3 regions of the Pseudarthrobacter sp. HLT1-3 genome follow, and region 1 is predicted to be linked to each of the others. Evidence: riboswitches for the same ligand, from Rfam matches in the RefSeq annotation. Region 1 holds a riboswitch; each other region holds the start of a gene.
What was found. Region 1 has a riboswitch for S-adenosylmethionine ahead of metX (homoserine O-acetyltransferase MetX). Riboswitches for the same ligand answer to the same signal wherever they lie in the genome.
Positions count from the first base shown of each region.

Region 2: linked by a shared signal. The riboswitch ahead of AC50X9_RS16795 (aminotransferase class V-fold PLP-dependent enzyme) and the one ahead of metX (homoserine O-acetyltransferase MetX) in region 1 are both predicted to bind S-adenosylmethionine.
Region 3: linked by a shared signal. The riboswitch ahead of AC50X9_RS00235 (DUF1737 domain-containing protein) and the one ahead of metX (homoserine O-acetyltransferase MetX) in region 1 are both predicted to bind S-adenosylmethionine.

Region 1 is NZ_JBWZCJ010000003.1:95,452-103,242, reverse strand. Features, by position in the region: gene AC50X9_RS03790 (AAA family ATPase) at 55-777, shown strand; gene AC50X9_RS03785 (histidine phosphatase family protein) at 914-1,594, opposite strand; gene AC50X9_RS03780 (CPBP family intramembrane glutamic endopeptidase) at 1,636-2,418, shown strand; gene AC50X9_RS03775 (VOC family protein) at 2,621-3,259, opposite strand; SAM riboswitch class IV at 3,452-3,567, shown strand; gene AC50X9_RS03770 (bifunctional o-acetylhomoserine/o-acetylserine sulfhydrylase) at 3,632-4,948, shown strand; SAM riboswitch class IV at 5,086-5,201, shown strand; gene metX (homoserine O-acetyltransferase MetX) at 5,212-6,381, shown strand; gene AC50X9_RS03760 (MFS transporter) at 6,563-7,791, shown strand, end outside.
Region 2 is NZ_JBWZCJ010000021.1:18,717-26,507, forward strand. Features, by position in the region: gene aroA (3-phosphoshikimate 1-carboxyvinyltransferase) at 1-1,172, shown strand, start outside; gene rsgA (ribosome small subunit-dependent GTPase A) at 1,156-2,271, shown strand; gene hisN (histidinol-phosphatase) at 2,372-3,184, shown strand; gene AC50X9_RS16790 (hypothetical protein) at 3,209-3,331, shown strand; SAM riboswitch class IV at 3,396-3,509, shown strand; gene AC50X9_RS16795 (aminotransferase class V-fold PLP-dependent enzyme) at 3,544-5,022, shown strand; gene AC50X9_RS16800 (class I SAM-dependent methyltransferase) at 5,128-5,886, shown strand; gene AC50X9_RS16805 (metal-dependent transcriptional regulator) at 5,969-6,682, shown strand; gene AC50X9_RS16810 (fluoride efflux transporter FluC) at 6,721-7,179, shown strand; gene AC50X9_RS16815 (fluoride efflux transporter FluC) at 7,176-7,550, shown strand; gene AC50X9_RS16820 (hypothetical protein) at 7,729-7,791, shown strand, end outside.
Region 3 is NZ_JBWZCJ010000001.1:50,359-58,149, reverse strand. Features, by position in the region: gene AC50X9_RS00250 (chorismate-binding protein) at 1-1,820, shown strand, start outside; gene cls (cardiolipin synthase) at 1,827-3,302, opposite strand; gene AC50X9_RS00240 (aminodeoxychorismate lyase) at 3,396-4,358, shown strand; SAM riboswitch class IV at 4,516-4,630, shown strand; gene AC50X9_RS00235 (DUF1737 domain-containing protein) at 4,728-4,955, shown strand; gene AC50X9_RS00230 (rhodanese-like domain-containing protein) at 4,952-5,371, shown strand; gene AC50X9_RS00225 (O-succinylhomoserine sulfhydrylase) at 5,372-6,580, shown strand; gene AC50X9_RS00220 (NAD(P)/FAD-dependent oxidoreductase) at 6,614-7,780, opposite strand; gene AC50X9_RS00215 (ferredoxin) at 7,783-7,791, opposite strand, start outside.

The DNA.
Region 1 (7,791 bases):
TATGACTGGCTGACAAAGCGTAGGACCAGTCGGGCTGCCTGCAAGAATGGGCGGATGGCCCTCCACAACTATCCGATCCGCCGGCTGGCAGAGGATCCCGGCAACGTTCTGGACCGCCAACAGTGGCCGGCATCCCTGCCTCCCGTGGCCCAGATCCTGGACCAGGGGCTCGATCTGACGCCCGCCACCATCCTGGTCGGCGAAAACGGGTCAGGAAAATCCACCCTCGTGGAAGCCATTGCCCTGGCCTACGGATTGTCCCCCGAAGGCGGGTCAACAGGCGCACGCCACACCACCAGGTCCACGGAATCCCTGCTCGCCGATCACCTGCAGCTTGTCCGGAACGCCGGCGCCACGAGACGGGGCTACTTTCTCCGCGCGGAAACCATGCACGGATTTTTCACGTACCTCGAGAAGAACCCGAGCCTGTCCGGTCCTGATATCCCTTTCCACGACATGTCCCACGGCGAGTCGTTCCTGGAGCTGGCGGTTGACCGGTTCCGAGGCCCCGGATTGTGGGTGCTGGATGAACCGGAATCCGCGTTGTCCTTCACTGGATGCCTGACCCTGCTTGCCGTCTTGAAGGACCTTCTGGCCACGGGCAACTCTCAAGTCATCATGTCCACACACTCACCCGTGCTGGCAGCTCTTCCCGGAGCACAGATTCTGGAAGTTGGCTCCTGGGGCCTGCGGCGCCGGGCATGGTCGGATCTGGATCTGGTCACGAACCTGCGGTCGTTCCTGGATTCACCGGATCGGTATCTTCGGCACCTCTGATCGCGGCGGTGCACCGCGCGTCGGCAGGTGTCCCGGTACGCGGGTCACGGCCGCCCGGTACTAGTTCTTCCGGGCTCCCACTGCCAGCACGAGGCGCCGCGCGACGTCGGAGCGGCACATGTTCCTGGCTCATCGGCTAGAAGAACATCGGCGGGGCGTCCAGCACGGTCTCATCGACGCGCCGGACTTCCCACTGGCTGAACGGCTTGTCCAGTTCGTATTTGCCGACCTCGGTGCGGTGCAGGGTGCGGACCTCGGCGTTGTCCGGGTTGTTGAGGGACTCGAAGTACTCCACCGACCAGTGGAACCAGCGCATGCAGAACAGCCGCATGGTGAGACCGTGGGTGACAAACAGCGCATTGGGGGCGTAGTCCGGTCTTGCCCAGTGCCGGTGCAGGGTCTCCATTAAGGAGGAGACCCGGTCATAGACATCGGAGCCGGACTCGCCCTCCCGGAAGCGGTAGAAGAAGTGGCCGTAGGCGTTGCGGAGTTCCTTCTGGTCCTCTATCTCGCCGGCGATCTGGAAGTTGGCCCAGTCCTGCTCCCGCAGCCGCGGTTCCTCGATCACCCGCTCGACCAGCGGGCCGAGGTTGAGCGCCTCAAGGGTCTGGTAGGCACGCAGGTAGGGGGAGACATACACGCAGACCTGCCGGCCGTCCAGCAGCCGCCGGACCTGCTCGCCGGCTGCCCGGGCCTGTTCCACGCCGAGCTCGGTCAGCGGGATCCGGTAATCGGGCACCCGGTTGTAGATCGAGGTGTCGGCGTTGGCTGCGGACTGGCCGTGCCGGATCATAATGATTTTCCCGGGCGCACTCATAATCCCCAAGCATAGGCGGCAACTCCGGGCAAGATAGGAACATGCTCGTTCCCTCCCGCCGCCGTCTGCGGCTAGAAGTCTGGATCGTCCTGGGCCTGTCCCTGGGGCAGTCCGCCGTGTACTCGGTCGTTCAGCTCCTGGACAAGATGACCCGTGCGCCGCTGGCGGAGGGCACCTCCACCCTGAACCGTTCGCAAAGTACCCGGGAGTACTTTGACCTCACCTACCAGCTGCTGGATATCTTCTTCGCCCTGGTGCCGGTGGCCCTCGCGATTTACTTCCTGACCGAGCACCGGCCGGCCGGACTGGCCGGCGGCGGCAGCCACGGCGTCACGGCGTTCCGGACCCTGGGATTCAATCTTGCCCGCCCAGGCAGGGACCTGCTGCAGGGCTTCGGCCTGGCGGCGCTGATCGGAATCCCCTCCCTTGGCCTCTACACTGCGGGCCGGGCGCTCGGCATCACGACGGCGATCATCCCCAGCGCGCTGGACGCGTACTGGTGGACCGTGCCGGTGCTGATTCTCTCCGCGATCCGGCACGGGATTGTGGAGGAAGTGATTGTGGTGGGCTACCTGCTGGACCGGCTCGGAAAATTCGGCTGGAGCCTGCCGCTGGCGATCTTCACCAGCTCCATGCTGCGCGGCAGCTACCACCTCTACCAGGGCTTCGGCCCGTTCATCGGCAACGCCATCATGGGCGTCATCTTCGCGCTGGTCTACACCAGGACCCGGCGGCTGATGCCGCTGGTGATTGCCCACGCCGTGCTGGACATCGTGGCTTTCGTCGGCTTCAGCCTCTTCGGTAAGGCCATCGGCCTGGGCTGAGTGTGCACAAAGCAACGCGGAGTCACTTCGCGCCCATCCGGAGCCTCCGGATGGGCTCGAAGTGACCCCGCGTTGCCCTGAAGAGCCTGCGGCTGCCGGTGCCGGGAAGCCACCGGGCCGGTGTTAAAAAGTATCGGCCGCCATCGGTGGGTGACGTCATTGGCACCCGCTGATGGCGGCCGAAGTGTTGGGCGGTGAAACGCTAGATGGTGACAGCCCCGGTGGCGGTCTCGAACGTGACGGACAGGATACCGGGGGTCCCGCGGGGAGCGAGCCAGTGCACGGCCACGTCTTCGAGGGGCTTTTCGACCGGCACACCGAGCCATTCGGTAACGCGCTCGGCCGAGCCGGCGATCGTGAGGGCTGACATCTTGACGTTGCTCTCGTAGGCCTTCGACGGGTGGAGCTCCGGATCGCCTTCCCACTTGAGCATGTACGGGACCTGCGGATCGGCGATGAGTCCGAGGATACCGATCTGCTTCCAGACCAGTTCGCGGCCGTCGGGGAACTTGCGGTTGCCGTTGACGGCGGCGCGGCCGAGCCGTTCCTCGAACGGGGCCAGGTCGTCGACTTCGACGCACCAGCCCATCCAGCCGCCGCCGGCTTCGGAGCGGGCGCGGACGGCCTGCCCGAAGGGAGCCTTGTCCGAGGCCGGGTGGTTCAGCACCTCCACAACCTCGAGGTACTTATGTCCCGCGAGCGGGATAATCATGTTGCGGGTCCCGAATCGGGGGTGTACTCCGCCCTTCACGGCTTCGACGCCGAGGGCAGACGCAATTCGTTCGGTGGTGGCAGCGAGGCCATCTTGTTCACAGGCGTAAGAGACGTGATCCATGCGCATGCCCTCATCTTGGCACTTTGTGATGCGGCTCTCAGCTTAGGGTGCCCTTACCATGATGGGATCCCTAAATCCGGGGTTCCCACCCAGGTGTTCCTCCGTGTCAACGGGCGCGCCGGGCGGCCCCGCGGCGCCCAACTTCATCTTCGTCATAAAGCTATTCACGACCCGGCACCGCTTCCTAGACTGGGGGCAGGTCATGAGTGCCAGCACATAGCCCCGGCTTGCTGGCCGGCAACCCTCGTATCGCGGTGGGGTGCCCCGGGTGAAGACCTGGCCGTCCGGCGCCCGCCGGAAGGCAAGCGCGGCGCCAGTGCTGACCCGGGCCAAGAGGCTCCGGGGACGCTTGTGCCCAGTCCCTTGAGGAGTGTCCCGATGTCGAACGCCTGGTCCTTCGAAACCCGCCAGATCCATGCCGGCCAGGAGCCGGACAGCGCCACCGGCGCCCGCTCGCTGCCGATCTACCAGACGACGTCGTTCGTCTTCCCCAGCGCCGAGAGCGCAGCCAACCGCTTCGCCCTGGCCGAACTTGCTCCCATCTACACCCGGATCGGCAACCCCACCCAGGACGCGGTGGAACAGCGCGTGGCCAGCCTGGAAGGCGGGCTCGCGGCACTGCTGCTGAGCTCCGGCCAGGCCGCGGAAACCTTCGCGATCCTCAACGTCGCCGAGGCCGGCGACCATGTGGTGGCGAGCCCCAGCCTCTACGGCGGCACCTACAACCTGCTGGCACATACGCTGAAGAAGTTCGGCATCTCCGTCACCTTCGTGGAGGACCCCGACAACCTGGCCCAGTGGCGCGACGCCGTCCAGCCGAACACCAAGCTGTTCTTCGGCGAAGTCGTCTCCAACCCGCGCCAGGACGTGCTGGACATCGAAGGCATCTCACAGGTGGCACACGAGGCCGGTGTCCCGCTGATCGTGGACAACACGCTCTCCACCCCCTACCTGATCCGGCCGATCGAGTGGGGCGCGGACATCGTGGTGCATTCGGCCACGAAGTACCTTGGCGGCCACGGCGCCGCGATCGCGGGAGTGATCGTGGACTCCGGCAACTTCGATTTCGGCAAGGACCCGGAGCGGTTCCCCGGCTTCAACACCCCGGATCCCACCTACAACGGCCTGGTCTATGCCCGGGACCTCGGAGCGGACGGTGCTCTCGGCGCCAACCTGTCCTACATCCTCAAGGCCCGGGTCCAGTTGCTGCGCGACCTCGGCTCGGCGGTGTCCCCGTTCAACGCCTTCCTCATCGCCCAGGGCATCGAAACCCTGAGTCTGCGGGTGGAGCGGCATGTCGCCAACGCCATCAGGGTGGCTGAATGGCTCGAGGCCAGGGACGACGTCGAATCCGTCGCGTACGCGGGGCTGCCCTCCAGCCCCTGGTACGAGCGCGGCCGCAAATACGGACCCAAGGGGACCGGCGCCGTCGTCGCCTTCAACATCGCCGGGGGAGCCGAGGCCGGAAAGCGTTTCGTCGACGCCCTCGAACTGCACTCGCACGTGGCCAACATCGGCGACGTGCGCTCGCTGGTCATCCACCCGGCGTCGACCACGCACAGCCAGCTCTCCCCGGAACAGCAGACCATCGCCGGCGTGAACCCCGGCCTGGTGCGGCTCTCCGTGGGCCTGGAACACATCGACGACATCCTCGCCGACCTCGACGCCGGATTCCGTGCGGCCAAGACCGCCTGAGCCGGACCGGTGCCCGGCGCCCCGTCCTGTTGCCAGCCGGTCCAGCCCGGGCGCCGGGCGCACCGGTCCAACGCGGGGAGTCACACGGGCGTCACAATCTTCGCCACCGGCCCGCCCCGTTTCGTAGACTGAACTAAGGTCATGAGCGCCAGCGACAGCCCCGGCTTGCTGGCCGGCAACCCTCCTTTTGCGGCGGGGTGCCCCGGGTGAAGACCTGGCCCGCCGGTCAGCTGACGGCGGGCAAGCGCGAAGTGAGGTCCCAAATGACGATTGCCGCCACCCGCCAGGGTGCATCCGTAAGCACGACTACCCACCCCGACGCCCCCGCCCCGGCCGGCCAGACAGCTGTCCCGGACGGAACCGTCCGGCACCTCCGGATCGGCGACCTGGAACTCGAATCCGGCGCCCGGCTGCCGGACGTCACCCTCGGCTACGAGACCTGGGGGACCCTCAACGCGGACCGCTCCAACGCGGTCCTGATCGAGCACGCGCTCACGGGGGACACCCACGTCACGCGCGGCGACGGCGAGGAAGCCGGCTGGTGGGAGCAGCTCGCCGGCCCCGGCGCTCCCGTGGACACGGACAAGTACTTCGTCGTCTCGATCAACATCCTCGGCGGCTGCTACGGCTCCACCGGGCCCTCCACGACAGCTCCCGACGGAAAGCCATGGGGCTCACGGTTCCCGCTCGTCACGCTCCGGGACACGACCGCGGCCGAAGCCCGGCTGGCGGACGCCCTGGGCATCCGCAGCTGGTTCGCCGTGCTCGGTGGATCCCTGGGCGGAGCCCGGGCCCTGGAGTGGGCGGTCAGCTGCCCGGACCGGGTCCAGCGCTGCGCCGTGATTTCCGTCGGAGCGAGCAGCACCGCCGAACAGATTGCCTTCGCCCAGGCCCAGACGCTGGCCATCCGGCAGGACCCCAACTTCAACGGCGGGGATTACTACGGCGGCCCGGAACCGGAAGCGGGCCTGGCCCTGGCCCGGCGGATAGCGCACATCACCTACCGCTCCGCCGCAGAGCTGGACGGGCGGTTCGGCCGGAACGCCCAGGACTCCGAAGCCCCGCTGGAAGCCGGGTCCGTCGCCGGGCGAGGACGCTACCAGGTCGAGAGCTACCTGGACCACCAGGGCAACAAACTGGTCCGGCGCTTCGATGCGAACAGCTACATCGCCATCACCGAGGCGCTCATGAGTCATGACATCAGCCGGGGCCGCGGGGCGCTCACGGAGGCCCTGGCTCCGGCCACGGCGCAGTTCCTGGTGGCAGCCGTCGACTCGGACCGGCTGTATTTCCCGGCCCAGTCCGAGGCCCTCGCCGCTGCCCTGCCGGGTGACGTTGCCGTGCACACCATCGAGGCGCCGATCGGGCATGACGGCTTCCTGACCGAGATCGGCCAGCTCACCAGCCAGCTCCGTCAGCACTTCTTCGGCTAGTCCTTCGACCAAAAGCAGTGGCGGGTGTGCATTTTTGCAGATACGCTCTGCACTAATGGCCGTTGAGGCTGCGGGCGTGAACGTCCATACTCATTGAGAATGATGCCGCGTGTCACAAATCACAGGCGTCCACCGCCCAAAGGTCCATAGGGTGTCGACGGAGACACCGAAGGAGTCGAAAATGAGTGCTCAAAACGCCGCCAGGCGCCCCGAAGAGGAAGACGTCAAGTCATCCGGCCTGAAGAAGGTAGTAACGGCCTCCATGGCCGGCACCGTCGTGGAATGGTATGAGTTCTTCCTCTATGCCTCCGCAGCCACCCTTGTCTTCGGCAAGTTGTTCTTCCCGAACTCCGGCACGGAGCTCGACGGCATCATCGCCGCCTTCGTGACCTATGCCGTTGGCTTCGTTGCCCGCCCGATCGGCGGCATCGTGTTCGGTCACTTCGGTGACAAGTTCGGCCGCAAGCAGCTGCTCCAGCTCAGCATCATCCTGGTCGGTGTCGCCACGTTCGCGATGGGCTGCCTCCCGACCTTCCAGCAGATCGGCTACTGGGCACCGGCCCTCCTGGTTTTCCTGCGCTTCGTCCAGGGCTTCGCCGTCGGCGGCGAATGGGGCGGCGCAGTCCTCCTCGTGGCCGAGCACAGCCCGAGCAAGTCCCGCGGCTTCTGGTCCTCCTGGCCGCAGTCCGCCGTTCCGCTGGGCAACCTGCTCGCCACCGGCGTGCTGTTCGCCCTCTCCTCGCTGCTTTCCCAGGCTGACTTCCTCAGCTGGGGCTGGCGTGTGGCCTTCTGGCTCTCCGCCGTGATCGTGATCGTCGGCTACTACATCCGCACCAAGGTCCAGGACGCCCCGATCTTCCTGGAAGCCCGCAAAGAAGTCACCGTCGAGAACAAGGGCTACGGCGTCGCCGAAGTCTTCCGCCGCTACCCGCGTGGCGTCTTCACCGCCATGGGCCTGCGCTTCGCCGAGAACATCCTCTACTACCTTGTGGTCACGTTCTCCATCACCTACCTGAAGATCATCGTCCAGACGGACACCTCACGCATCCTGCTCCTGCTGCTGGTCGCGCACGCCATCCACTTCTGCGCCGTTCCGATGGTCGGCAAGCTCTCCGACGCCTTCGGCCGCAAGCCGGTTTACATGGCCGGCGCCATCCTGGGCGGCACCTGGGGCTTCTTCGCCTTCCCGATGATGGACACCAAGAACGACCTCATCATCCTCGCCGCCATCACCATCGGCCTGCTGTTCCACGCACTGATGTACGCCGGCCAGCCGGCCATCATGGCCGAGATGTTCCCGACCCGGATGCGCTACTCCGGCGTCTCACTGGGCTACCAGGTGACCTCGATCGTGGCCGGTTCGCTGGCCCCGATCATCGCCACCGCCCTGCTCAGCCAGTTCAAGTCCTC
Region 2 (7,791 bases), on a different contig from region 1:
AGGCACGGTCCGAGGTTGATTGCGGGCTGGCTGGGACGGTCATGCGCTTCGTTCCTCCCGTCGCCGCCTTGCGCCGCGGGGTAACGGTGTTCGACGGCGATCCGCACGCGCGCAAGCGCCCGATGGGCCCCGTCATTGACGCGCTGACCGGGCTGGGCGTCGCAGTCAGCGCGCCCGACGGCGGTCCGGCCTCCTCGCTGCCGTTCGCGGTCCTAGGCACAGGCGAAGTACGCGGCGGCCACCTCGTCACCGACGCCAGCGCCTCCTCACAGTTTGTGTCCGCTTTGCTCCTGGTTGGGGCCAGTTTCACGGAGGGCCTGCACCTCGAGCATCAAAGCACGGAGCATCCCGGGAAACCCGTCCCCAGCCTGGACCACATCAACATGACGGTCACCGTGCTCCGCGGAGCCGGCGTGGCCGTGGACGATTCCCGCCCGAACCACTGGGTTGTCTCCCCCGGACCGATCCGCGCCTTTGACCTCAGGATCGAACAGGACCTCTCCAACGCAGGCCCCTTCCTCGCGGCGGCCCTGGCCACCCGCGGTACGGTCCGCATCCCGAACTGGCCCACCCCGACCACGCAGGTCGGCGATCTTTGGCGCAGCATCCTCACCACCATGGGTGCCACCGTGACGCTCACGGACGGCACCCTGACCGTGACCGGCGGCCCGGAGATCAAGGGCGCGGACTACGACGACACGAGCGAACTCGCCCCCACCGTCGCCGCACTCTGCGCCCTCGCCACCGGCCCCTCGCGACTGGGCGGCATCGCCCACCTCCGCGGACACGAAACGGACCGGCTGGCCGCCCTCGTGGCCGAAATCAACCGCCTGGGCGGCGACGCGGAGGAGACAGCCGACGGCCTCGTCATCCGGCCTGCGCCGCTGCACGCCGGCGTCGTCCGGAGCTATGCCGACCACCGGATGGCCACGGCCGGGGCCATCCTGGGCCTCGCCGTCCCCGGCGTCGAGGTCGAGGACATCGCCACGACGGCCAAAACGATGCCGGACTTCCCGCAACTGTGGGAGTCCATGCTCGCCCAGGGTGCCCGCCGCAGCGCGGCCCCCGCAGCGCCCGGGGAATCCTCCCCAGCCCGCTCCTTCCCGGCAGACACGTCCCGCACAGGCTCCCTCCCCACAGAAAAGGATGGCGCCGGTGGCACGCAGCACTGACTCCTGGGACGAATCCGATGTCCGGATCCGCCCCAACAAGAAGGGCTCCCGGCCCCGCACCAAGGACCGGCCCGCCTACGAGGACGCTGTCACCGGACGGATCATCACGGTCGACCGGGGACGCTACACCGCGATCGTCGCCGAAGGCACCTCCGAGGAACGCAAGATCATCGCCGCCCGGGCCCGGGAACTGCGCCGCAACCCGGTAGTGGCCGGCGACTTCGTCTCACTCGTCGGCGACGTCAGCGGGGAACCGGACACGCTGGCCCGGCTGGTCAAGATCCAGGACCGCAAAACCCTGCTGCGGCGCAGCGCCGACGACACGGACCCGATCGAACGCGCCGTCGTCGCCAACGCCGACCAGCTGGTGATCGTGGTGGCAGCCGCCAATCCGGAGCCGAGGACCGGATTCATCGACCGCGCCCTGGTGGCCGCCTACGACGCCGGCATCGACCCGCTGCTGCTCGTCACCAAGGCCGATGTCAAGGATCCCGCGGAACTCCTCGCCAATTACCAGCACCTCGCTTTCCCGGTCATCATCTCCAAGACGGCGGACTCCGAGGCCTCCGGCATCGATGCCCGTTCCGATGACGGACTGTCCGCCCGGCTGGACAAGGACGCCGTCTCACAGCTGCGCGACTACCTCGACGGGAAGGTCACCGTCATGCTTGGCCATTCCGGCGTCGGCAAATCCACCATGGTGAACGCGCTGACCGGCGCCGAGCGCGCCACCGGCGGCGTCAACGCCGTCACCGGTCGCGGCCGCCACACCTCCTCCTCGGCGCTGGCCCTGAAGGTCAACGATGCGCCCGTGGGCAGCTGGATCATCGACACCCCCGGCATCCGCTCGTTTGGACTGGCCCATGTGGACCCCGACCGGATCCTGCGCTCGTTTCCGGACCTTGAGCCCGGAACAGACGACTGCGAGCGGGGCTGCAAGCACGATTCCAGCGCCGTCAACTGCGGCGTGGACGCCTGGGTGGCCGCCGGCCACGCGGGCGAATCCGGCCCGGCCCGGCTCGGCTCGCTCCGCCGGCTGCTGGGAACCGACCCGCGGATGGAAGCCCAGGACGTCAAGGAACTCGGCAGCGTCTCCTGACGGTGCTTTCCTGGCCCGACCGGCCCGCAGCGGGCCGCCTCCGGCGGCGCCGCAACGTGGCCTCCCGCCGCGCCGTCCGCTTTGGCGGTAGTTTGGAACCATGAGTCAACCCGCTTCGAGCTACAACGATGACCTGCGCCTTGCCCATGTACTGGCAGATTCCGTAGATTCCCAGACCATGAGCCGCTTCAAGGCGCTCGACCTTCGGGTGGAGACGAAGCCGGACCTTACACCGGTGACGGATGCCGACAAGTCCGTCGAGGAGGCCATCCGCGGCCAGCTGTCCCGCTCCCGGCCGCGCGACGCCGTCCTCGGCGAGGAGTTCGGCAGTTCCGGCCACGGCTCCCGGCGTTGGATCATCGACCCGATTGACGGGACCAAGAACTTCGTCCGTGGCGTCCCTGTCTGGGCCACGCTGATCGCACTCGTCGACGAGGGCGAGCCGGTCGTCGGCGTCGTAAGCGCCCCGGCACTGGGCAAACGCTGGTGGGCCGCCAAGGGCGCCGGAGCCTACATGGGCCGGTCGCTGGCGGCCGCCACCCGGCTGAAGGTCTCCAATGTCTCGAACCTCGCGGACGCGTCGCTGTCCTACTCCAGCTTGGGCGGGTGGAAGCAGCGCGGCAACCTCGATGAGTTCCTCGGCCTCACCGAGGAGGTCTGGCGCACCCGGGCCTACGGCGACTTTTGGTCCTACTGCCTGGTGGCCGAAGGCGCCGTCGACATCGCCTGCGAGCCCGAATTGAACCTCTACGATATGGCCGCCCTGGTTCCGATTGTGACGGAGGCCGGCGGACGTTTCACCTCGCTCGAAGGTGAAGACGGCCCCTTCGGCGGCAACGCCCTCGCCACCAACTCCATCCTGCACTCCGAGGTCCTCAAGCGCCTCAACCCGGGGCTGGACGACCTGCTGTAGGTCGACCTTCTGCAGGACGAGCTGTTGCAGGTCGAGCTGTTGCAGGTCGAGCTGTTGCGGGCCGCCCAGTTGCAGGCCGACCTGTTCAAGCCAGGTGGCGGGCCATTCCGCCGCGGACTCGACCGGACCTCCCGGCGCGTTCCGTAACAAACCGCTTCACATAAGAGCGCCCCCTTTTCCGGTTCGGCGCAGATGTCCTAGGCTCGATGCAGGTCACGAGTGCCAGCGCTAAACCCCGGTTTGCTGGCCGGCAACCCTCCATTCGCGGTGGGGTGCCCCGGGTGACGACCTGGCCGGTCCGGAATGGACCCGGCAAGCGCGGATCCCCGGTATCTGGGGTCCTTTTCGAGCGAGGTCCCATGACGACTGCCACTTTTTCCGCCACTTCCGGATTCCAGGCCGGCGCGAGCCAGACCCAGCCCGATCCGCGGTTCACCCTCGCCCGCCGGCCGCTGGCCGCTGTGACCGGCGCCGAGATCGAGGCACCGCTCATTCAGGGCGGCACCGTGCGCTACGCCAACCTGGACTACGGCGCCTCGGCGCCGGCCCTGTCTGTGGTCTCCGCCTATCTCAACGAGATCCTGCCGTACTATGCCAGCGTCCACCGCGGCGCCGGCTATGCCTCGCAGATCAGCACCTCGGTCTATGAGAATGCCCGCACGATTGTCCGGGATTTCGTGGGCGGCCGTCCGGACGATTCGGTGATTTTCACCCGGAACACCACTGATTCGCTGAACCTGCTGGCGGGCTGCCTGCCCGTGGCCGACGGCGTGCACACCGGTGACGTGCTCTATCTCGACATCGAACACCACGCCAACCTGCTGCCGTGGCAGCGCGTGCCGCACCGCAGTGTCATTGCCGCTCCCACGCTCGCCGCCACACTGGAACTGCTTCGCGGGGAACTCGCCTACGGCGGCGTCAGCCTGCTCGCCGTCACCGGCGCCTCCAATGTCACCGGCGAGATCCTCCCGATCCGGGCGCTGGCCGCCCTGGCGCACGAGTATGGCGCCCGGATCGTCGTCGACGCGGCGCAACTGGCCCCGCACCGGCGGATCGACATCGCCTCGGACGACGTCGACTATCTGGCGTTCTCCGGACACAAGCTCTACGCACCGTTCGGCGCCGGTGTGCTGATCGGCCGTCCCGACTGGCTCGACGCCGGCACGCCGCACCTGGCCGGCGGCGGAGCGGTCCAGGATGCCCGGGTCGACGCGGTCAGCTGGACCACCGGTCCGGCACGGCACGAGGGCGGCTCCCCGAACGTCCTCGGCGCAGCCACACTGGCCCGCGCCACCCAGCTGATCGCCGACCTGGACGTGGAGCAGTGGCAGGCGCACGAGAACGCCATCCGGTCCTTCCTTGTCGAGGGCCTCAACCGGATCGACGGCGTCAAGGTCCACCAGATCTTCGCGGACAGTGCTTCTTTCGATGCACCCTCGGGCACCGGGGCTGACAGCGGCACCGGCAGCGGTACCGGGACCGGCACGATCGGCGTCGTCAACTTCTCGCTCGAAGGCTATGACGCGGGCCTGGTGGCCGCGTACCTGTCGGCCGAACACGGCATCGGACTGCGGGACGGCCGTTTCTGCGCGCACCCCCTGCTCCGGCGGCTCGGGCTGCCGGCCGGCTCGCTGCGGGCCAGCTTCGGCTTGGGTTCCCGGCTGGCGGACGCCGAGCGGCTGCTCGCCGGGATCCAGGAGCTGCGCCAGACCGGCCTCGGCTGGGACTACGTGGTGGACGCCGGGAGGTGGGTGCCGACCAACGACACCCGCAGCTATCCGCACTGGGCACCCAACACACCGGGGACCGCCGGCGCGGCCCCCTGCACCCTGGACTAACAGCACGGCACAGCCGCCCAGTGGACGGAAGCCACCGAACTCCGAGCCTGCCGCGTGCGGTAAATTCGAAAGGTACCCATCCGGACCTGCCGAAGGAGATCGCACGTGGCACGCGGCGGACCCAAGCTGTATCAGGCGCGGCGCCTGGAGCTTGGCCAGAGCTTCCAGGACGGCGGCGAACACTACGAACGCGTCCGCCCCGGCTACCCCGCTGATTCAGCCGACTGGCTGATCCCCGCGGGCGCGAAGGACGCCGCCGATCTGGGCGCTGGAACCGGGAAATTCACGGCCCTGTTGCTCGAACGCGGCCTGCACACCGTGGCAGTGGACCCGTCCGCTGACATGCTGGCGCAGCTGCGCCGGGCTCTCCCGGGCGTCACCGCTGTCGAGGGCAGCGCCGAGAACAGCGGGCTGCCCGCCGCGGCCTTCGACATCGTCACCGTCGCCCAGGCCTGGCACTGGTGCGATCCCCTCCTGGCCAGCTCGGAGATCGCCCGGATCCTCCGCCCCGAGGGTGTCCTGGGGCTGATCTGGAACCAGCTGGACACCTCCGTGCCGTGGGTGCACCGGCTGTCGCGCATCATGCATGCCGGCGACGTGCACAAACCGCATTTTAAACCGCCGCTGGGGCCGGAATTCACCGGGCTGGAAAGCCACCTCACCCGCTGGGAGGATCCGGTGCACACCAGCGACATCCTGGAACTGACGCAGTCCCGCAGCTACTACCTGGCGGCCAGCGAGGCGACCCGCGCCAAAGTGCTCGGCAATCTCGACTGGTATCTGCACGAGCATCTGGGCCACCACCCGGAAGACGTCATCCCGCTCCCCTACCTGACGCAGAGCTGGCGCGCCGACCGGGCCTAAGGCCGCGCGGTCCTGGTCGTGGCGCTCAACCTGGTCCTGTGGATGACCTTCCCCGGCGGCAGCTGACGGTAGGCTGGAGGCTGTGAAGACCAGCCTGCCATCCTCCTCGATTGAGGACTACGTCAAGGTCATCTACTCCTTCACGGAGTGGCAGGACAAGCCCATCACCTCCACCCAGCTGGCCCAACGCCTTGGGGTGGCCAACTCCTCGGTCTCGGAAATGGTCCGCAAGCTCAAGGACCAGGGGCTGGTGGACCACCAGCCCTACAGCGCCATCACGCTCACCGCCGACGGTGTCCGGCTGGCGCTGTCAATGGTCCGGCGGCACCGGTTGATTGAAACGTTCCTGGTCCGGGAGCTCGGCTACCGCTGGGATGAGGTCCACGACGAAGCCGAACTGCTGGAACACGCCGTCTCGGACACTTTCATCGAGCGGATGGCGACTAAACTCGGGAACCCGGTGCGGGATCCGCACGGCGATCCGATCCCCGCAGCGGACGGCTCAGTGCTGGTGCCGGCGGCTCACCGGATGAGCGTGCTCGACGACGGGCACACCGGACGGATCACCCGGATCAGCGACGAAAACCCCGAACTACTGCGCTACCTTTCCGCTGAGCAGATCGGGCTGGACGCGGAGGTCGAGGTTGTGGGCCGGAAACCTTTCGGTGGCGCCTTGGTGGTACGGATCGGCTCCGGCGCGGCCCGGAAGGAATTTGACCTCGCCGAGGAAGTCGCGTCCGCCCTCTGGGTCCACAGCGAGACGGCCCATTCCGGCTGCAGCCTCAAGCGGCCCTGAATGCAGGCCACACCCGCCGGAGCCGCGTCATGAAGCGCATGGCGAAGGATGCATTTTTCACCGCTAAGGCGTCGCCGGGGGTTGCTGCGGCGTCACCGGGCTGGCGCGCGTGGGCTGCCGTCGCCGTCGGCGGCCTGATCGGAACGGAGCTGCGCTACGGCGCCGGAGTCATGTTCCCCGAAGCCCCCGGTACGATCCCGTGGACGACCCTGGTGATCAACGTTCTTGGCAGCTTTGTCCTCGCGGCCCTCACCACAGTTTGGATCGCCCGGCCGAAGACCGCCTTCTGGCTTCGGGCCGGTCTCGGTCCAGGGCTGCTGGGTTCGTTCACGACCTTTTCCGCCGTGGTGTTCTCCATCGACCAGCAAATCCGGGGCGGCTTCCACACCAGCTGGCTGGCCTACCTTGGTCTTTCGCTGGTGCTGGGACTTGGTTCCGCGGCCGCCGGGTGGAAGGCCGGCAAGGCCCTGGCCGACCTGGGCGGGACGGCGTCGTGATTACCGCTCTGCTGGTGGGAGGGTTCGGCGTCGCGGGCGCACTGCTGCGCTTCGCCGTCGACTCATGGTTTGCGCACCACCCGGGACGGCATCCGCACTGGCCCTGGGCGACCCTCACGGTCAACGTGACGGGATCCTTCATCATCGGCGCGGCCATCGGGCTGACGGGCCAGCTGGGCCTGGGGGCCGAGTGGCAGACGGGCCTCTCGACCGGGCTCGCCGGCGGCCTGACAACCTTCAGTTCCTGGACCACGGCCACGGTGCGGCTGGTGAGTGAGACGCGCTACCGCGCCGCCGTCCTCAACATTGCCGCCAACCTGGTCGCCGGGCTGGCGGCGGCAGCGATCGGCCTGGCCCTCACGGGTGGGTGACGCCACGGCGGGGTGACGCCAGCTCTGTGACGCGAGGACTGGGTACGGCACAGCGGTGTGACGAGCCTAACGACGGTGCACGGGCCGCGTGTAAGCGCCGGGGATGAGGCCCCGCGGGGCGCCCCTGCCGGTGCGGTTCCGGCGAATCGGTGGCCCTCTGATCCCGTATCGTTGAAGGATGGTTACCCGACGTGAAGCAGCCCAGGTCCTCGACATCTCGCTGGAAATGGCCCACCGTCAC
Region 3 (7,791 bases), on a different contig from region 1:
AGCCCGCCGAAATTGTCCTGGTGGAAGGCGTGGGAGCGGCCGCGGCGGCCGCCCGCCCCTTCCTGAGCGCAGTGATCTGGACCGATTCGCCCGAACCGGACCGGCGCAGCAGGGCCCTGGCCCGCGACGGTGACAGCTACGAACCCTACTGGGACCAATGGGCCGCGCAGGAGCAGGAGTGGCTGGCCGTGGACGACGTCCCCGCCGGGGCCGACGTCCGGGTGCTCAACCTGGCTGACGGCGCCGCTCCGGCGGATGTGCTGCAGGCGCTCCAGTACCTTCCGTCGCTGTCGCCCGTACTGCTCCCGGAACTTGCCGCCCGCCGCGGCCTCGAGCTCCGCGCGGAACGGATCGACGCCGCCCCGGACCCGGCCGCGCTGTTCGAGACCCTTTTCGGCCGCTCAGCCAATGCCGTCTGGCTCGATTCATCATTGAATCCGCGGGATACCGGGCCGGAGGGCGGCCCGGGGCCGGAAGGCAGCGCCGCTGCGGAACGGAGCCGCTTCAGCATCCTGGCGGACGACGGCGGCCCGTTCGGCCAGTCGGTCCGGCACCGTTCGGGGACAACCAGTGTGAGCGTCGGCACCGCCGTCGTCCGTGCTGAAGGGCCATTCTTCCGCTGGCTTGACGGTGTCTGGGGCCGCCGCCGGCTCCAGGGCCCGGAGGGCTACCCCTGCGACTTCACTTTGGGCTGGCTTGGCTACCTCGGCTACGAACTCAAACGTGAGACCGGCGGCAGCGACGTCACGGCCGAAACGCCCGATGCCTGCCTGCTGTTCGCCGGCCGCGCCGTGGTCCTGGACCACGTGCAGCACACGGTCTGGCTGCTGGCACTGGACTCTGCCGGCGCCGCGGACTGGCTGGACACGGCGCGCGCCGCCGCGGTCGAGGGACCCTCCGGGCGGCCGGCGGCGGGCGGCAGCGGCGCCGTCGAACCTCCCGCCGCCGGCTCCGCTCCGCCGGACTTCGCGGCACGGGACTCGGAAATCTCCTATAAGGCCAAAGTCACCGACGCACAGCATGAGATCGCCGAGGGCAACACGTACGAGGTCTGCCTGACCACCGCGCTGACGGCCGAACTTCCCGCCGCCGCCCCGGCCCCGTTCCAGTCCTATGTGGCGCTGCGCCGGAGGAATCCCGCCCCTTTCGCGAGCTACCTGCGGTTCGGGGACCTCACGGTGGCGAGCACCTCGCCGGAGCGCTTCCTTCGGATCACGGCCGACGGCGGGATGCGGGCGGAGCCGATCAAGGGGACCCGGCACCGGGACCCGGACCCGGCCAAGGACGCGCTGCTGCGGCAGGAGCTGGCGTCCTCGCCGAAGGACCGCGCCGAGAACATCATGATCGTGGACCTGCTGCGCAACGACCTCAGCCACTTCGCGGTGCCGGGTTCGGTCTCGGTCAGCCGGCTCTGCGCGATCGAAAGCTACGCCACGGTGCACCAGATGGTGAGCACCATCGATGCCCGCCTCCGGCCCGGGATGCCCCGGGCCGAGGCGGTCGCGGCGTGTTTCCCCGCCGGGTCCATGACCGGCGCGCCGAAGGTCAGCACGATGGCCATCCTGGACCGGCTCGAGGGTGCACCCCGGGGGATCTACGCCGGCGCGATCGGCTATTTCTCGCTCAGCGGCGCGGCCGATCTCGCCGTCGCCATCCGGACCCTTGTGCTCACCGGGCGGGCCGGGGGCCGAACCGGACTCAGCCTCGGCGTCGGCGGCGCGATCACGGCGGATTCCTCGCCGCAGGAGGAGTACGAGGAGATCCGGACCAAGGCCTTCGGCGTGCTCTCTGCCCTCGGCGCGGAGTTCCCGGCCGGCTGACGCAGGCTACTGCAGGGTGGACGTCAGCCGCGCGACGTTGTCCACGTATTTGACGCCAATGGGCCGCTTCATCCAGTCCTCGAGCGTCAGTTCGCGCGATATGTCCCGGTAAGCGTCCTCCACGGCGCTGATCCGCCGCACGATGTCCTCGCCCAGAAGCATCACCGAGACCTCCAGGTTCAGCGAGAAGGAGCGCATGTCCATGTTGCTGGAACCCAGCACGGCCACCTCGTTGTCAATCGTGAAGTGCTTGGCGTGCAGCACAAACGGCGCCTTGTACAGGTAGATCCGCACGCCGGCTTCCAGCAGCGCCTCATAGTAGGACTGCTGGGCGTGGTGGACCAGGAACTGGTCACCCTTTTCCGAGACGAAGAGTTCGACGTCGACGCCGCGCTGCGCCGCCGTCGTCACCGCGTACAGCAGCGAATCATCCGGAACGAAGTAGGGGCTGCAGATCGAGATGGTGCGCTGTGCCGAGTAGATCAGCGTGTTGAAGAGCCGCAGGTTGTTTTCGGTGATGAAGCCGGGCCCGCTGGGCACCACCTGCGCCGTGATGTTGCCGGCGTGCAGTTCGGGGCGGTGCGCGAGCTGGCCCTCCAGCGACTCATCGGTCTCGCTGAGCCAGTCGGTGGCGAAGACGACGTTGAGGGTGGTGACGATCGGCCCGCGCAGGCACGCCATCAGCTCGACCCATTCGCGGCCGAGCTTGCGGTGCCGCGGGTTGTTGTAGGAGGGCTCGATCAGGTTCTGCGAACCGGTGAAGGCGACCTCGCCGTCGATCACCATGATCTTGCGGTGGTTGCGCAGGTCCGGGCGGCGCCACTGCCCCTGCAGCGGGTTCAGCGGAAGCATGGGCCGCCAGCGGATCTTGCTGGCCTTGAGCCGGGCGATCAGCCGGCGGTAGCCCTTGATCCGCAGCGTCCCCAGGTGGTCGAACAGGAGGCGGACCTCAACGCCGCGCTCGGCGGCCTCTTCCATCGCGGTCAGCAAGTCGTCGGTAACGTGGTCCGAGCTCAGGATGTAAAACTCGGCATTGACGAAGGTCTCGGCCTTGCGGACGGCGGCGGCCATGGCCTTGATGGAGTCCGGGTAGCCGGGCAGGAGCTCGACATAGTTGCCGTCGACCATCGGCAGCGAGCCCAGGGTCTTGTTCAATTCCGCCGCGGAGGACACCCATTCCGGGCCCTCGTAGCCGCTTTCCTGCATTGCCAGATCGGACGCGCCGGCGCGCACCCGGGTGTTCACGGCGTCCTGCTGCGCCCGGCGTTTGCGGGAGAGGCGGAAGTTGCCGAAGAGCAGGAAGAGGACCACGCCCACCGCCGGGACGAAGAAAATGACCAGGAGCCAGGCCATGGCCGTGGTAGGACGGCGGTTTCCCGGGATGATGCCGAGAGCCACCACCCGGATGACGAGGTCGACCACGGTCAGAATCAGGATCACCCACGACGGAAGCGTTTCCGCCAGCGAAAATGGCCACAACACAGGCGAACCCCTCAAGTTCCAGACCCGCGGAACAGTTCCGGAACGGGCAACCTTCAAATCCTAACCCGCGGCATGCCGCACTAAGCTGAAGCCATGACTTCTCCTGCCGCCGCCCCCGCCCCTGCCCCGGTGCTGGTCTTCCTGGATCCCGCGTTCGACGACGGCCGGCTGGCCGATGCCACCAAGCCACAGCTGATGGCGACGGACCAGGGCGCCACCCGCGGCGACGGGGTCTTCGAGTCATTGCTGGCCGTGGGCGGGCAGCCGCGCAAGCTCCAGGCGCACCTGAACCGGCTCGCCGGGTCCGCCCGGCTGCTCGACCTGGACATCCCGGCCGAGGACGCCTGGCGCCGGGCGATCACGACGGCTATCAGCGAATACCGGCGCCAGCACGTGCCGGGCGCCGCGAGCAGCACTGACGACGAACTCGTGGTCAAGCTCCTCGTGACCCGCGGCGTCGAAGGTGCAGCCAGGCCCACCTGCTGGGTCCAGGCCTCCGCCCCCGGACCGGCCGGGAGGCGCCAGCGCGAGACCGGGGTCGACGTCATCCTGCTGGACCGCGGCTATGACAGCGAAGTAGGGGAGCGGGCGCCGTGGCTGCTCATGGGCGCCAAGACACTCTCCTACGCCGTCAACATGGCCGCACTCCGCTACGCGCACGCCCAGGGCGCGGACGACGTCATCTTCACCTCGGCGGATGGCCGGGTCCTGGAGGGCCCGACGTCGACCGTGCTGCTCGCGCACCTGGAGACCTCCGACGACGGGGCCGGCGCGGTCCGCACCGTCCGGCGGCTCATCACGCCCCAGCTCGACAGCGGGATCCTGCCCGGCACCTCGCAGGGTGCCCTGTTCACAGCGGCCAAGGCCGCCGGCTGGGAGCTGGGCTACGGCCCGCTGGAGCCGCAGGACCTGTACGACGCCGACGCGGTCTGGCTGATCTCGAGCATCCGGCTGCTGGCGCCCGTCAACCACATCGACGGCAAGGAAATCGGCACCCCGGAGCTGCGCCGGCAACTCACGGCGGAGCTCAACGCGCTCTACGCCACCATCGAGTAGCCCCGCCCCACACTCCAAACCCCAACGCGGGGTCACCTACGGCCCATCCGGGACGGCGGAATGGGCCGTAGGTGACCCCGCGTTGGGGTTGATCCCGTTACCTAACATGACGGCGGCGGCTCTGCGGGCCGGCGCCGAAGGTGTTACGTTTTTGGTGAGTAATGAGACCCGGCGCCAAGCCCTGACTGGCCGGTCGGCAACCCTCCCTTTCGCGGCGGGGTGCCTCAGGTGAATACTCGGCATATCGACCATTCGAGCTGCAAGCGTGAAAGAAGGAGATCCGTCGTGCCTGACGCGTCCGCCCCCGCTGTCCCCGTTACAGCACCAGTCCCAGCCCCCGCCGCCGCATCCGGCCCCGCCGAAGCGAAACTGGCCTACCGCCTGTTCACCGGCCCCGATGACCGCGGCTTCTGCGAGCGCGTCTCAGCCGCCCTCGCCGACGGTTATGTGCTGCACGGCAACCCGGCCGCGACGTTCAACGGCAGCAGCGTCATTGTGGCCCAGGCCGTCGTCCTGCCGGCAGCGATCGCCAGCGCCGACGCCGCCGTCGCCAACGCCGTGGACGACCTTGAGTTCGACGGCGAGGGCCTCGCGTGAGCTACGCCGGGGACCTCAGCCCGCACGAGGCCTGGGCCAAGCTTGAGGACGGCGCCATCCTGGTGGACGTCCGCACCGAGGGCGAATGGGCCCACATCGGCATCCCGGACACCGCGTCCGCGGGCGACCGGCGGAACGATCCGCTCTTCATCCAGTGGAACCTCGCCGGCGGCATCCCCAACACGCGGTTCGTGGAACAACTGACCCTGCAGGCGCCCGCGGGCGACGGCACCGATCTGGTGTTCCTGTGCCGTTCCGGGGCACGGTCCATCGCCGCGGCGATCGCCGCGACCGAGGCAGGCTTCACCTCCTACAACGTGCTCGAAGGCTTTGAAGGCGAACCGGACCGCAACGGCGAACGCACCGTCAACGGTTGGAAAAACCGCGGCCTGCCCACCAACGCCGGAAAGCACTAAGTGGGCTTCAACCCTGACGCCGCCGGCTGGAGTGCCGACACCCAGGCTGTCCGCGGCGGACTCGACCGCACCGGTTTCCAGGAGACGTCCGAGCCGATCTTCCTGAACTCCGGCTTCGTGTACGAATCCGCGGCCGCCGCGGAGCGCGCCTTCACCGGCGAGGACGAGCGGTTTGTCTACTCCCGCTACGGCAACCCCTCGGTGGCCACCTTCCAGGAACGGCTCCGGCTGCTGGAAGGAACCGAGGCCTGTTTCGCCACCGCCTCAGGCATGTCCGCGGTTTTCACCGCGCTCGGCGCCCTGCTGGCTGCCGGCGACCGGGTGGTCGCGGCCCGTTCGCTGTTCGGCTCGTGCTTCGTCATCCTCAACGAGATCCTGCCCCGTTGGGGTGTGGAAACGGTCTTCGTGGACGGCCCGGACCTGGCGCAGTGGCAGGCGGCGCTCTCGGAACCCACGACGGCCGTCTTCTTCGAGTCGCCGTCGAACCCTATGCAGGAGATCGTGGACATCGCGGCCGTAAGCGAACTGGCGCACGCCGCCGGTGCGACGGTCGTCGTCGACAATGTCTTTGCCACTCCCCTGCTGCAGCGCTGCGGCGAACTCGGCGCGGATGTGATCGTGTATTCCGGGACCAAACACATCGACGGGCAGGGCCGGGTGCTCGGCGGCGCGATCCTGGGCACCAAGGAGTTCATCGGGGGTCCGGTCAAGCAGCTGATGCGCCACACCGGCCCGGCGCTCTCGGCTTTCAACGCCTGGGTGCTGACCAAGGGGCTGGAGACCATGGCCCTGCGGGTGAACCACTCCTCCGCGTCGGCACTGCGGCTGGCCGAGTGGCTCGAGGAACAGCCTGCGGTCAGCTGGGTCAGGTACCCGCTGCTGCCGTCCCATCCGCAGTTCGACCTGGCCGCCCGGCAGATGAAGGCAGGCGGCACCGTGCTGACGTTCGAGCTGTCCCCGTCCGGCGGTCGTTCCGCGAAAGAGGCCGCCTTCGCGCTGCTGGATGCGCTGCGGATCATCGACATCTCCAACAACCTGGGCGACTCGAAGTCCCTCATCACCCACCCCGCAACCACAACGCACCGCGCGATGGGCCCCGACGGCCGGGCGGCGATCGGGCTGAGCGACGGCGTGGTGCGGCTCTCCGTGGGCCTTGAGGACCTCGATGACCTGGTCCGCGACCTCGGCCAGGCGCTCAAACAGGTCTAGCGTCTGCAGCCGGACTTCCCGCACCGCTGACGGTCAGGCAGCCGGGGACGTTACTGCGGGAGCGGCCTCACTCAGTCGCCGCAGCTTCGGAATGGCGATCCGCTTGTTGAGGGCGACGGCGGTGCCGGAACCATCATCGTGGGACCAGCGCAGGAGGGCCGGGCCTTCGCGGGGATCGCCTTCGAGGAAGTCAGGGGCGCCGCCCAGGGGCAGGAAGCCGCTCGCCTTCAGGCTGAGGCCGAACTGCTCGGTCCAGAAGTACGGCTGGAAGTCGAGCTCGGCCGCGTCATCGCCCCGTACCAGTGCCAGCGCCGCGGCCTTGCTCTGCTCGATGGCGCTGGTCCACAGCGGAACGCGGTGGATGCCGCGCCTGGTCGGGAACGCGGCCACATCTCCCGCGGCGATGATGCCGGGCCGGACGCGCCCGCGGGAGTCGACTTCGAGCCGGCCGTTGGTCAGCAGGCCACTCGAGGCCAGCCACTCGACGTTGGGCGCGTCCCCCACGGCGCTGATCACGAGCCCGGCCTCAAGGGTTGAACCGTCGGCGAGCGCAACCAGCGTGCGGTCGCCGGCGTCTCGCAGTTCGACCGCGGCGGACGGGGCGAGCTTCAGACCGCGGCTGAGGGCAGCTGCCACGAAAACGTCGGACAGGTACGGACCCAGCTGCCGGGTCAGGGGACGGTCCTGCGCCGCGACGGTCACCTCGCACCCCACGGAGAGGCAGCCGGAGGCGATCTCCATCCCTAGCGCACCGCCACCGATGACGACGACGGACGGACGGTCTGCCAGCCGGCGGCGCAGCGCCAGCGCATCGTCGAGATTGCGCAGGGTAAGTTCTTCCCCGCCGGCGCCCGGATGTCCAGCGGGGCCGAGGCGCCGTGCCCGGGAGCCGGTGGCGATGACCAGGCCGTCGAACGGCAGTTCGCTGCCGTCGTCGAGGTGCACGCGCTTCCGGCCGGGATCGAGCCGCGTGGCGGTCCTGCCCAGGATCTCCTGTGCCTCGTGGGTCGACGCAGGCAGCTGGTGGGAGGTCATGTCGTCGGAGTCCAGGAGGGCAGCCTTGGACAGCGCGGGACGACTGTACGGCGCATGGTGCTCATCGCCGACGATGCTCAGGTCTCCGTCGAAACCGGCGGCCCTTAGGGAGTCACCGGCGGTAAGGCCGGCTATGCCGTTTCCGACGACGACGACGCGTTCCATGCTCATTCCAG